Regions from separate parts of the Pseudarthrobacter oxydans genome, predicted to be linked through region 1. Evidence: riboswitches for the same ligand, from Rfam matches in the RefSeq annotation. Region 1 holds a riboswitch; the other holds the start of a gene.
What was found. Region 1 has a riboswitch for cyclic di-AMP ahead of SMD14_RS11000 (LysM peptidoglycan-binding domain-containing protein). Riboswitches for the same ligand answer to the same signal wherever they lie in the genome.
Positions count from the first base shown of each region.

Region 2: another riboswitch for cyclic di-AMP. It lies ahead of SMD14_RS04085 (M23 family metallopeptidase); the one in region 1 lies ahead of SMD14_RS11000 (LysM peptidoglycan-binding domain-containing protein).

Region 1 is NZ_CP139438.1:2,428,463-2,434,096, forward strand. Features, by position in the region: gene SMD14_RS10985 (DNA alkylation repair protein) at 1-61, opposite strand, end outside; gene SMD14_RS10990 (TraR/DksA C4-type zinc finger protein) at 58-417, opposite strand; gene SMD14_RS10995 (lytic transglycosylase domain-containing protein) at 438-1,778, opposite strand; cyclic di-AMP (ydaO/yuaA leader) riboswitch at 2,018-2,218, shown strand; gene SMD14_RS11000 (LysM peptidoglycan-binding domain-containing protein) at 2,222-3,055, shown strand; gene SMD14_RS11005 (protein adenylyltransferase SelO family protein) at 3,203-4,678, opposite strand; gene SMD14_RS11010 (ribonuclease Z) at 4,675-5,634, opposite strand, start outside.
Region 2 is NZ_CP139438.1:880,426-886,059, reverse strand. Features, by position in the region: gene SMD14_RS04095 (NlpC/P60 family protein) at 204-971, opposite strand; gene SMD14_RS04090 (C40 family peptidase) at 1,131-1,802, opposite strand; cyclic di-AMP (ydaO/yuaA leader) riboswitch at 1,873-2,070, opposite strand; gene SMD14_RS04085 (M23 family metallopeptidase) at 2,183-3,004, opposite strand; cyclic di-AMP (ydaO/yuaA leader) riboswitch at 3,015-3,257, opposite strand; gene SMD14_RS04080 (metal-dependent transcriptional regulator) at 3,376-4,068, opposite strand; gene serC (phosphoserine transaminase) at 4,349-5,479, shown strand; gene SMD14_RS04070 (DUF3027 domain-containing protein) at 5,545-5,634, opposite strand, start outside.

The sequences.
Region 1 (5,634 bases):
TCTGCAGGGTGCGGTCGATGAACGCCGCGGCGGCCGCCACACAGTCGGTCCCGCCGTTCATCGGCCACGTCCCGCGGCTGCGTGCCGGATGCAGAACGGTGTCCAGGGCCTGGCCTCAAGCCTTCCCTCCGCGATAGGTTCTCCACAAACCGCACAGATGCCGTACGTGCCGGCAGCGATCCGGGCCAGGGCGGCCTCCACCTGGTCAAGGCCGGCGGTGCTTTGCTGCAGCAGGGCAGCTGCCTGGGACAGCTCGAAGGCAATGGTGGAACCCTCGGGATCGTGTTCGTCGTCGACGTTCGAATCCTGGCGCGCAGAGTTTGCCGAGGCAATGTCGGCGCGGAGCGACGGGAGCAGTGCCACCTTCCGCTTCCGCTCCTCCTCGAGGAGGACGCGGAATCTTTCGAAATCAGGCATGGGAAAAGCCTAGCGCGGTGTCAGTACCAATTCCTGGCCACGGAGTGGTTCCAGGCCGAGCAGGGGGAACCGTACCGCTCGCGGATATAGCCAAGGCCCCACTCGATCTGTGTCCGGTAATTGGTCAGCCAATCGCTGCCGGCGCTGGAATACTTGCCCGGCGGCAGCGCCTGCGGGATGCCGTAGGCACCGGAGTACGGGTTGGTGGCCGTTGTCAGCCAGTTCGATTCCTTGGTCCAAAGCCGGGCAAGGCAGAGGAACTGGTCCGATCCCCAGCCATAGGCCCCCAGCCTGCCCGAGGCGTAGCTTTTGGCACCGGCAGGATCGTTGACCGCACCCGCAGGAGCAGAGGGAATTACGACGGCGGGCGGGCTGGGCGGCGCGGCAGGCGCCGGAGCGGGGACAGGCGGAGCAGGATCCGCCGGCGCAGGGTTGCCGGCCGGAGGATTTTCAGGTGCCAGATCGGCAGGAGCCGGACGCACGGGGGCGGGAGCAGCAGATGGCTGCGCCTTTGCCGCCGCGGCGGCTGCGGCAGCCCGTCGTCGTGCCTCTTCTCCGGCCGCGGCCCTTTTCGCCTCCTGCGCTGCTTCATAAGCGGCCAGAGCCGCCTGTCCACGCCGGAATTCACCCTCAACCGCCGCCGTCGTGCCCTTCAGGGACGCCAACTGCTCGGTCAGCTCCCGGTTGCGCTGCTGTTCTTCCGTAAGCTGGCGTGCCATGGCTTCCTGGGCCGATCGGGCCGCCGCAAGCTTTTCCGCCGCCTCGCCGGACAGCCGTTCACGCTCGGCCCGGGCGGCTTTCTCCTGATCGGCCAGTGAAGCCGTGACTTTCCCCGCGGCGGCTGCCTTGTCCACAAGGCCCGCCGTTTTGCCGCCCACCAGATGCACCACGTTGAGCCCGTGGACATTGTTGTTCCCGATCGCATCAAGGGCCACGAAGAACCCCATGTTCGTACCGCCCGTTTTGTAGGACTGGGCGGCCAGGGCTCCGATGTCCTTCCTGTGGCGGATGAGTTCGGCTTTGGCGGTCCCGGCCTGTTCCGCCAGCGACTCCACTCGGGCAGTGGATGCTGCCAACGCGGCATCAGCCGCTGCAGACTCAGCGGCTGACGCCACCGCCGCGTTGCCCAAGGCCTCCGACTGCGCCTGCAGCCCGTCCAACAGGCCTGCGATCATACCGATCTCTTTTTCCGTGCCGGCCTCGGTCAGCTTGGCCCGCTCCACGTCCTCCCACGAGGGGTAGCCACCAGGCGGAACGCCCTCGGCCGCGCCGGCCGGAGTCAGCCAAACGCTGCCGGCGAGGGCGGCGGCCAGCAGTATCCCGGGCAGGCGGTGCCGGGCATTTAGAACGGAACGGGACATAGTTCGGAAGCTTACCGGCTTCAACCTTCACTTCAAGGATGAGGGGCCTGCATCGTTATACAGCAGAGACAAGCCATCGACTTTCCACGGTGAAAGCCTGAGCGTGCGCGCAGTGCCCGCGACCCAGAGTCGATTCGTTTGCATAAACCGAGAGGAGAACCTCGCATGTTACCCAAACGTGACAATCGGCGCCGGGGCGGGTTATGGTCTTAAGGTGTCCCTCCCAGACGGGACATTCCCCTCAGCTTGCCGAGCCCTGCCGCTGAACCGGGAACCATCGCTATCCAGCTGGCAGGGACGGGGGAACCAAGTTTCCACGGCCTCTCAAGAGGCCTTGGGGTTAAGTCGCTGGCGCCTCCGTTCCTTTCGGAGTTGCTCCCGGCCGGGTATCTCCAGCCCGAACCCGACAGCTCACCCCGCAGGCATGGGAGAGGCGATCAACTGTGTCAAAAATTTCCACCACCGCCCGTCATCGCGCAACTCCGGCCCGCTCCATCATCCTGGAAGGACTGGCTGTTTCGGCCAAGTCCCAAGCCAGGACCCTGGGCCGTCCGGCGCTCGCCGTCGCAGCCGCATCCGGCATTGCCTTCGGCGTCGGAGCCCCGGCGCACGCCGGTGTGACAGGTCCGGACACCACTGAGACCACTAACATCCAGGCCTCCGCCGCCCCGGCAGCAGCAGTTGCAGCCCCCGCCGCCGCGGCCGGAACCGTCCATACGGTTGTATCCGGCGACACGCTTGGCGCCATCTCGGCCGCTTACGGCGTGGCCCTGGGCGATGTCCTGGCAGCCAACGGGCTTTCAATCTCCGCGGTTATCTACCCCGGCGACCAGATCCAGATCCCGGGTGCAGGCTACGCCCCGGCAGCTCCGGCCGCCGCACCCGCCCCGGCACCCGTCCAGACCGCCGCTGCCACGGCACCGGCGAACACGGGGATGAACCTGTCCTACGCCTCTGCCAGCACCGGCACGGGCACCGGAGCAGCAATTCTCGCCTCGGCTTACAGCCAGGTGGGCGTCGGCCAGGACTGCACCGCGATGGTGGAGAACGCCCTGCGTTCCGTTGGCCTGAGCGTCGGCGACCTGGCTCCCACCCAGTTCTTCCAGTACGGCACTGTTGTGGGTTCCCCCGCTCCCGGTGACCTCGTGATCACGGCCGGCCACGTGGGCGTTTACGCCGGCGACGGCCAGGTTGTCAGCGGCGGCGTGAACGGTTACAGCACCGAAGTCCACTCCATCAGCTGGCTGAGCGGCGCTTCCTTCGTCCGCGTAGCGTAACCAACGGCGACGGGGCAGTCCGCTCGCAGCGGGGCAGTCCCACCCTGTGGAAGGGGCTGGAAGGGGCGGCAGCCGGGTTTACCGGCTGCCGCCCCTTCCACGTTCTTAAGGGTCCTTGGGGCTCCCTTGGCTCCGCTGGAATTACGGCTAGGTGCCGCAGAAGGTCCGGTATTTGCCGAAGTCCTCCGGCGGTCCTTCCGTGTAGCGTTCCAGCCCCGGACGCTCCTGGAACGGGGACCGGACAACCTCAAGGAGGCGGTTAAACGGGTCAAGATCGCCCTCGGTGGCAGCGGCCAGTGCTTCCTCCACCAGGTGGTTCCTGGGGATGTACGCGGGGTTCACGCTGTCCATGAGTTCGGCGTCGGGCTTCAGCGCGGCCCAGCGTCCGGCCCAGGCATCGAAAGTCCCCAGGTCCGGCACCATGCCGCGGGCAGGCCTGGAGTTGCCCCGGGCGGCCTGTCCAAGGTTCCGGAAGAATTGCGTGTAGTCAACGGGTCCGTCCTTCAGCAGGCCGATCACGCCATCCACAAGGTCCGAGGCTTCGTCACGTTCCGGGCCTGCCGCAGGGCCGGCAGGCACGCCGAGCTTGGCCTTCATGCCCTCGAACCAGGCATCACTGTACCGGCCGCGGAACGTGCCTAGGGCCTCCACCGCGGGGCCGACAGCCTGTTCCTGGTCTTCGTTGAAGAGCGGCAGCATGGCCTCAGCGAGCCGGGCCAGGTTCCACTCGGCTACCACGGGCTGGTTCGCGTAGGCATAGCGGCCGCCTACATCGATGGAGCTATACACGGCGGCGGGATCAAACGCGTCCATGAATGCGCAGGGCCCGTAGTCGATGGTTTCCCCGGAGATGGTCATGTTGTCCGTGTTCATGACCCCGTGCACGAAGCCCACCAGCATCCACTTGGCCACGAGCTCCGCCTGGGCGGCGACCACTGCTTCAAACAGCGCCAGGTAGGGCTGTTCGGACCGGGCTGCAGCCGGATAGTGCCTGCTGATGGCGTGGTCCGCCAGCCGGCGCAGCAGGTCCATGTTCTCCGTGGCCCGGGCGTATTGGAAGCTGCCCACGCGGAGGTGGCTGCTGGCCACACGGGCCAGGACGGCGCCCGGCAGCATCGTGTCCCGGCGCACCGGCCGCCCGGTGGCTACGACGGCCAGGGCCCGCGTGGTGGGAATGTTCAGGGCGTGCATGGCCTCGCTCACAAGGTACTCCCGCAGCATCGGGCCGATGACGGCCCGGCCGTCGCCCGCGCGGGCGAAAGGTGTACGGCCGGAACCCTTCAGGTGCACATCCCGCAAGCGCCCGCCGTCGGCAACTATTTCGCCCAGCAGCAGCGCGCGGCCGTCGCCGAGCAGCGGTGAGTAGCCACCGAACTGGTGCCCGGCGTACGCCTGGGCTACGGGGGTCGCACCCGGGGGGAGGTAGTTGCCCAGCAGGAGGCGCACGCCTTCCGGCGTCCGCAGGTAGTCGGGTGCCAGCCCCAGCTCGGTCGCCAGCGCGTCGTTAAGGACCAAGAGTTCAGGCTCCGGCGCTTCCTCCGCCTGCCACGGAACGGCCAGCTCCGCCAGTTCACGGGCAAAGCGGCCCTCGAAGACGACAGTTGATTCTGCTGCAGCAGTCATGGGTTAACCCTATCGCCGTCGCTTGTCCGGCCGTTGATGAGCTCATCGGTGACCTCCCCGGCTCGAGGAATGGCATGGCCTGGCAGAGCGGTCCGTTCAGGTGCAGTGGACCGTTCCGGTGCCGTGACGCCATGCCCCGGCCAGCGGCGCCGCCGGGGCATGGGGACGCGTTGCAGGTCCTGCGCGGCGATGACGTCAGTATCCGCCGCACGGGCCCTGGCCTGGACCGCGAGCGGCGCGGCGTCCTCGCCGTACCGTGAGGAGAAGTGCGTCAGCACGAGGGTTCGGGCGGCTGCCCCCGCTGCCAGTTCCCCTGCCTGCCCGGCGGTGAGGTGACGGTACTGGCGCGCCAGCCCGCCGTCGTCATCGCTGAAGGTGGACTCCGCAACGAGGAGGTCGACGCCGTCGGCCAGCTCCTCGGCGCCCTCGCAGGGCGCCGTGTCCATTACGAAAGCGAAGCGCTGGCCGGGCCGCGGAATGCTGACATCATCGAGGCGGACGCCCGCAAGGCTGCCTTCATGCTGCAGGCGCCCGATCGCGGGGCCCGATATTCCTGCCGCGGCAAGGCGTTCAGGCAGCAGCGTGCGGCCGTCCGGTTCCACCAGCCGGTAGCCGTAGGTCTCAATGCGGTGCTTCAGCGGCCGGACGTCAAGGCCTTCGGCCACCGTCCCGCTTCCGCCGTGGGGGCGAAGCCTGAGGTCGATTCCCGGTGAACTGACAGACACGAGGGCGCGCACCACGTCTTCCCCGGATAACGGGTAGTGAAGATGGATAGGGTGCGCCACCCCGTCCAGGGCCATCCGCGACAACACCCCCGGCAGACCAAAACAATGGTCTCCGTGGACGTGGGTGAGGCAAATGCGGGTTATCTGGCTCGCCGGGATCCCCGCGTGGATCATTTGGCGCTGCGTGCCCTCGCCCGGGTCAAAGAGGAAACCTTCCCCGTCCCAGCGGAG
Region 2 (5,634 bases), 1.5 Mb from region 1:
CATGTCCGGGCTATGGATCGACACCACAAGAGTAAACATAGAAGCGCGCGATCGGCTAATCGCCCTTTCCCTGAACGGTCGTGTCGATCCAGTCAGGCGGCGCATACTGAACGGCTGGAGCAGCCGGCAGTTAAAAGGCAAGAACCCTTGCCGTGAGGGCAAGGGTTCTTTTGAGTCCTGGTCGGACCGCCGGAACTGGCGGGTCAGTTCACTCGGATGAACACGGGGCCGGAGCCGACGTTGGCGCTGAAGACCACCGTCTGGTTTCCGTTGTAGCCACCGTGGACGGCCTGGCCGTTGCCTGCGTAGACAGCAATGTGTGCCATGCCGGCACCGCCGTCGGCGTAGTAGATCAGGTCGCCGGGCTGCGCCTCGGCAGCGCTGACGGTGCGACCCAGGGAGAGGTAGCCTGCAGGCCAGTCGTGGAAGTTGATCCCCACTGCTGCCAGGGAGTTCGTGACCAGCATGGTGCAGTCCTGCATAACACCCAGCTGGGCGTATGCAGCCGACAGGATGGCTGCACCCTTGCCGCTGGCGGAAGCAGTGGGAGCGGCGGCCGGGGCCGAGGCCGTGGAAACCTTGGCCGTGACCTTGGGAGCAGCAGGCTGGGCGACGGGGGCCGGCTCGGCCTCCTGGACCTCGACAGGTGCGGGTTCTTCGATAACCGGGGCCGGCGTGGTGGTGACGGCGGGCTTTTCGAAGGTGATGTTGATCGTGGAGGCCGCGGAGATGGGGGCTTCGACGGCGGATTCAACTTCCAGGGTGGAAGCCGGAGCGGAGTCGCGCTGGACGTTGGAGTCGGCAGCGTTCGCCGCGATGCCGCTGGTCAGTACCAGGCCGGAAGCGGCGGCGATGACAGCGGCCTGGCGGCCTACGCCGCCGGCGTTCTCGCCGACAGCCTTGGCGATGATGGCGATTGAGCTGGTTTTGGTGACCTCGGCGCGATGCCGTGCGGTAGCACGAGTAGTCATCAGTTCTCTCTTTCGTTTTCCTCAGGCCGTTGTGGGCACCAAGGGATGTGGACGCGCCGGCATCTTGGGGGTACGCCGGCACGCCCCGAACGGGGATGTGGTGTTAGCGGAAAGCGTGGTGGAGCAAAGAAATAGTTCTTGGACCCGAGGGTCCAAGAACTATTTGCTGATGGTGAAGAACGAAGAGGTGCCGGTGGCGGCTACGGCGTGGAGCAGCGTGCCCTGGGAGGGGTTGAGCGCGCTGACCATCATGCCGTTGCCGACGTAGATGCCGACGTGCGCTCCGCCGTTCTGCATGACCAGGTCGCCGGGCTGCGGGGTGGAGGTGGGGGTCATGGCAGTCCAGGCGTTGACGCGGGGGATGCTGATGCCGGCCTGGGCGTAAACCCACTGGGTGAAGCCGGAGCAGTCCCATCCGGTGACCGGGCTGGTGCCGCCCCAGACGTAGGGGCTGCCAATGCCCGTGTAGGCGATGGCAGCAATGCCTGAGGTGGAAGCGGAAGAGACAGTCTTGGCCAGCTTGTCCGCTGCAGACTCCGAACTCGACGCTGCGCCCGTTTCCGTGGCGGTGGACTGTGGGCGCACCCGCTCCGGCTTCGGGGCGGCAGTGGTCTTGACCACGGGCCGCTCGAACGACACGGTGGCCGTGGGGGCTGCGGTGACTGCCAGGGCAGCCTGCGCGGAGCCGGACTCGGTGGAAGCGGAAACACCAGCGGTGGTGTCCGCTGCGTTGGCGGGCAGGCCCATGCTGAGGATAAGACCGGAAGCTGCGGCGATAACGGCAGCCTGGCGACCTACTGTCCCGGCATTGGCACTAACAGCCTTGGACATAGTGTCCAAGGGGTTGGTACGAACCGTTTGCGCACGGTGGCGCGCAGAATTATTGCGTGAAGACACGAAGGTAGCCTCTCCCAATGCCTGCGAGGTGAGCTGTCGGATTCGGATGGGAGTCACCCGGCCGCGCTGCTTCCAAGGAAGTTTTGCGACTTAACCCCAAGGTCTTAGCCAAAGCCAAGACCAAAATTGGTTCCCCCGCCCCTGCCAGACGATGAAATGCGAACGGACCTTGAGCGGTGGCAGAGTTAGGCAATCCGCACAAGAGCGTCAACTTCGGAAAAGTTGACGCGAGTTAGACGGTACAGCAGTTTTGAGTGAATGTCACATTCAGGTCACGGCAAGTCACGATCATCTGATAGTTCACCGTCACTTGACTACAGCCAGCCAGTCGGATCGACCACTTCGCCGTTGACCTGCACCTCGAAGTGGAGGTGGCAGCCCGTGGAGGCGCCCGTGGTCCCGCTAAGGGCAATTACGTCCCCGCGCGAGACGGTCTGCCCCTCCCTCACGCTGAAGGAGGAGAGGTGGTTGTACGTGGTTTCCAGGCCGTTGCCGTGGTCCACCACAACGCGGTTTCCGCCGCCGAACTGGTGCCAGCCCACGAAGGTCACGGTACCGGTGGCGGCAGCGAAGACCGACGTACCGCACTGGGCCACATAGTCCTGGCCGCGGTGGAAGTCGCCTGAGCCACCGGTGATCGGGCTGACGCGGTAGCCGAAGGGGGACGCTGTGGTCAGCGTGGCCAGTGGAGCGCCGAGGCTTCCTGCCGAGGCAGCACGTGACACCGAGCCGGCGGACTGGGCACTGAGAAGCTGCTTGAGCTTGCCGTCCGGATCCGCCTGGGTGACCACGGCGGAACGGCTGAAATCGATCTGGGCACCGGCCTCGGCTGAGATCTGCGGCTGCGGCGTGACGGCTGAGGCTGCCATCGGAGTAACACCGGGAGCGTCGGTGGCCATCACGGGGCTGGTGGCCGGCACCGTCACGGTCAGCACCAGGCCTGTGGCTGCGAGTGCGATTCCGGCCTTCTGGCCGATTCCGCTCGCAGCAGCGAACTCGGTGACTTGGCGGAAGGGACCACGACGGCGGCGCGCATCACGGTGGGGATCGCGGGGGCGTTCCGTGGTGATGACTTCAACAACCCGCGGCGTCGAAGCGGGCACCGCTGCGCGGCGGCGTCCCCTGGGGGTCTGCATGGACAAGAAGGGTTCCTCTCTGGAAAGCCTGCGAAGTTAGCTGTCGGATTCGGGTCAGAGAGTTCAAAGACCCGGTCCGCCGTAAGCAAGCTTCGGCACAGAGGTATCCACGGAGGATCCTTCACTGGAAGAGGCTTGCTGCTGACGGACTTCACCCCAAGGCAGTCCCCCGGCTGCCGTTTGTGGTTCCCCCGCCTCTGCCAGTAATGACTCGTGCACCTGATCCGCTGGCAGAGCTCGGCTCCAGATCAGGTAACGCTTTAGTATCAACGCTTGGGTTTAACTATAGGGGCAAAAGTCCCAAAGTAACAATTCCGTTATCTTTGCGTAACCGGCACCCGTTGGGGTAGCCGGGAGGCCTCAAGCGGTCCCTAGCGTACGGCCACGAAGACGTGCGCCGCGACTTCCGGCGGCAGCTCCAGGGCCCCTTCGATGCCCGGGACGCGGACCGAAATGTACTCCCCCACCCGCTCCAGCGAGACCGAGGCACCGGGCCGGATTCCGCCTTCATCAAGCTGGACCAACAACTCGGGTTCCACCTGGATCGGCTCTGCCAGGCGGCTGACTGTCACCTCAGACGCCGGGCCGTAGGTCTTCATGGCCTCAAGCAGGCTGACCGCCGCGTCCGCAGCGGCCTGCGCCTCGCCCCCGAGGGCCGCCAATCCCGGGATGGGATTGCCATACGGGGACTCAGTGGGATGGTTCAGCATTTCGTAAATGCGCCGTTCCACCCGTTCGCTCATGACGTGCTCCCAGCGGCAGGCTTCGTCATGGACGTAGGCCCAGTCCAGCCCGATGACATCGGCCAGGAGCCGCTCCGCCAACCTGTGCTTCCGCATGACTTCGGTGGCGCGCTTCCGGCCCACCTCCGTGAGTTCAAGGTGCCGATCTCCGGAGACAACCACCAGGCCGTCCCGTTCCATCCTGCCGATGGTCTGCGACACAGTGGGCCCGGAGTGGCGCAGCCGCTCCGCGATCCGGGCCCGGAGGGCAACGATGTTTTCTTCCTCAAGCTCCAAGATGGTCCGAAGGTACATCTCCGTAGTGTCGATCAGATCCGTCATCCAGCTCAGCTCCTCGAGCGCAGTACCTTGCGTTGTCCCACCGTACCGCCTTCACATGCAGCGTGGTCCGTTGGAAAGCTTAGCCTATTTTGAGTTTGTCCGAATAGTTGACGGCGCGGGCAGGGGCCCTGTCTCAATGTCTGGACTATGACGGTCCCGGTTCCCGCTGAAACAGCTGTTCAGGCAGAATGAGGGAGGGCCCGAGTCACAGTCGCCGCGACTGCCTGGCACCCACATCCGTCCGGACCAACACCCCGTCCACGCCGAAATTGGAGCACCTGTGAGCGAAACCAGCATCACTATTCCCGCCGACCTCCTGCCCAAGGACGGGCGGTTCGGCGCCGGTCCCTCCAAAGTCCGGCAGGAGCAGATCGATGCCTTGTCCGCCGCATCGAAGACCATCCTGGGAACGTCCCACCGGCAGGCACCGGTCAAGAACCTGGTGGGGTCCGTACGCGAAGGCCTGAGCCAGTTCTTCCGTGCCCCGGAAGGCTATGAGGTGGTGCTGGGCGTGGGCGGTTCCACGGCGTTCTGGGACGTCGCCAGCTTCGGCCTGGTGGAGAAGAAGGCGCAGCACCTCTCATTCGGTGAATTCGGCTCGAAATTCGCGGCAGCCACCAACAAGGCACCTTTCCTGGATGCCTCCTCCATCATCAAATCCGAGCCGGGAACCCGCCCTGCTGCGCAGGCTGAGGCGGGCGTTGATGCCTATGCCTGGCCGCAGAACGAGACGTCCACTGGCGTGTCCGCCCCCGTTAAGCGCGTGGCTGGCGCGGATGAGGGCTCACTGGTCCTTATTGACGCGACGTCGGCAGCCGGCGGCCTGGACGTCGACGTGGCGGAGAGCGACGTCTACTATTTCGCCCCGCAGAAAAACTTTGCCTCCGACGGCGGGCTGTGGCTTGGCCTGTTCTCGCCGGCTGCACTGGAGCGCGCGGCCCGGATCAAGTCCACCAGCCGCTGGATCCCGGACTTCCTGGACCTCCAGACGGCCATTGACAACTCCCGCCTGAACCAGACCTACAACACGCCGTCGCTGTCCACCCTGGTGACCCTGGACGCCCAGGTGCAGTGGCTGAACGCGAACGGCGGGCTTGACTTCGCTTCGGCGCGGACTGCAGATTCTGCCGGACGCATCTACAGCTGGGCGGAGTCCTCCGAATTCGCCACGCCGTTCGTCGCCAACCCGGACGAGCGCTCCAACGTAATCGCCACGATTGACTTCGACGATTCAGTGGACGCGGCCGTGGTGGCCAAGGTCCTGCGGGCCAACGGCATCGTGGACACCGAGCCGTACCGGAAGCTGGGCCGCAACCAGCTGCGCATCGCCACGTTTGTGGCCATCGAGCCGTCCGACGTCTCTGCCCTGCTGGCGAGCATCGACTACGTGGTGGGCGAACTGCGCAAGTAGGCCGGCAGCCTTAACGTACGACGGCGCCGCCCGGGATCATCCCGGACGGCGCCGTTCGTGTGTGGTCAGGAAGTCCTTGCTTCGTCGCCGGGCTGTCCACCGTCGCCGGGCTTTTCCTCCCCGGATTCCTGGCCCTGTTCCGGCTCCTGGGCCGG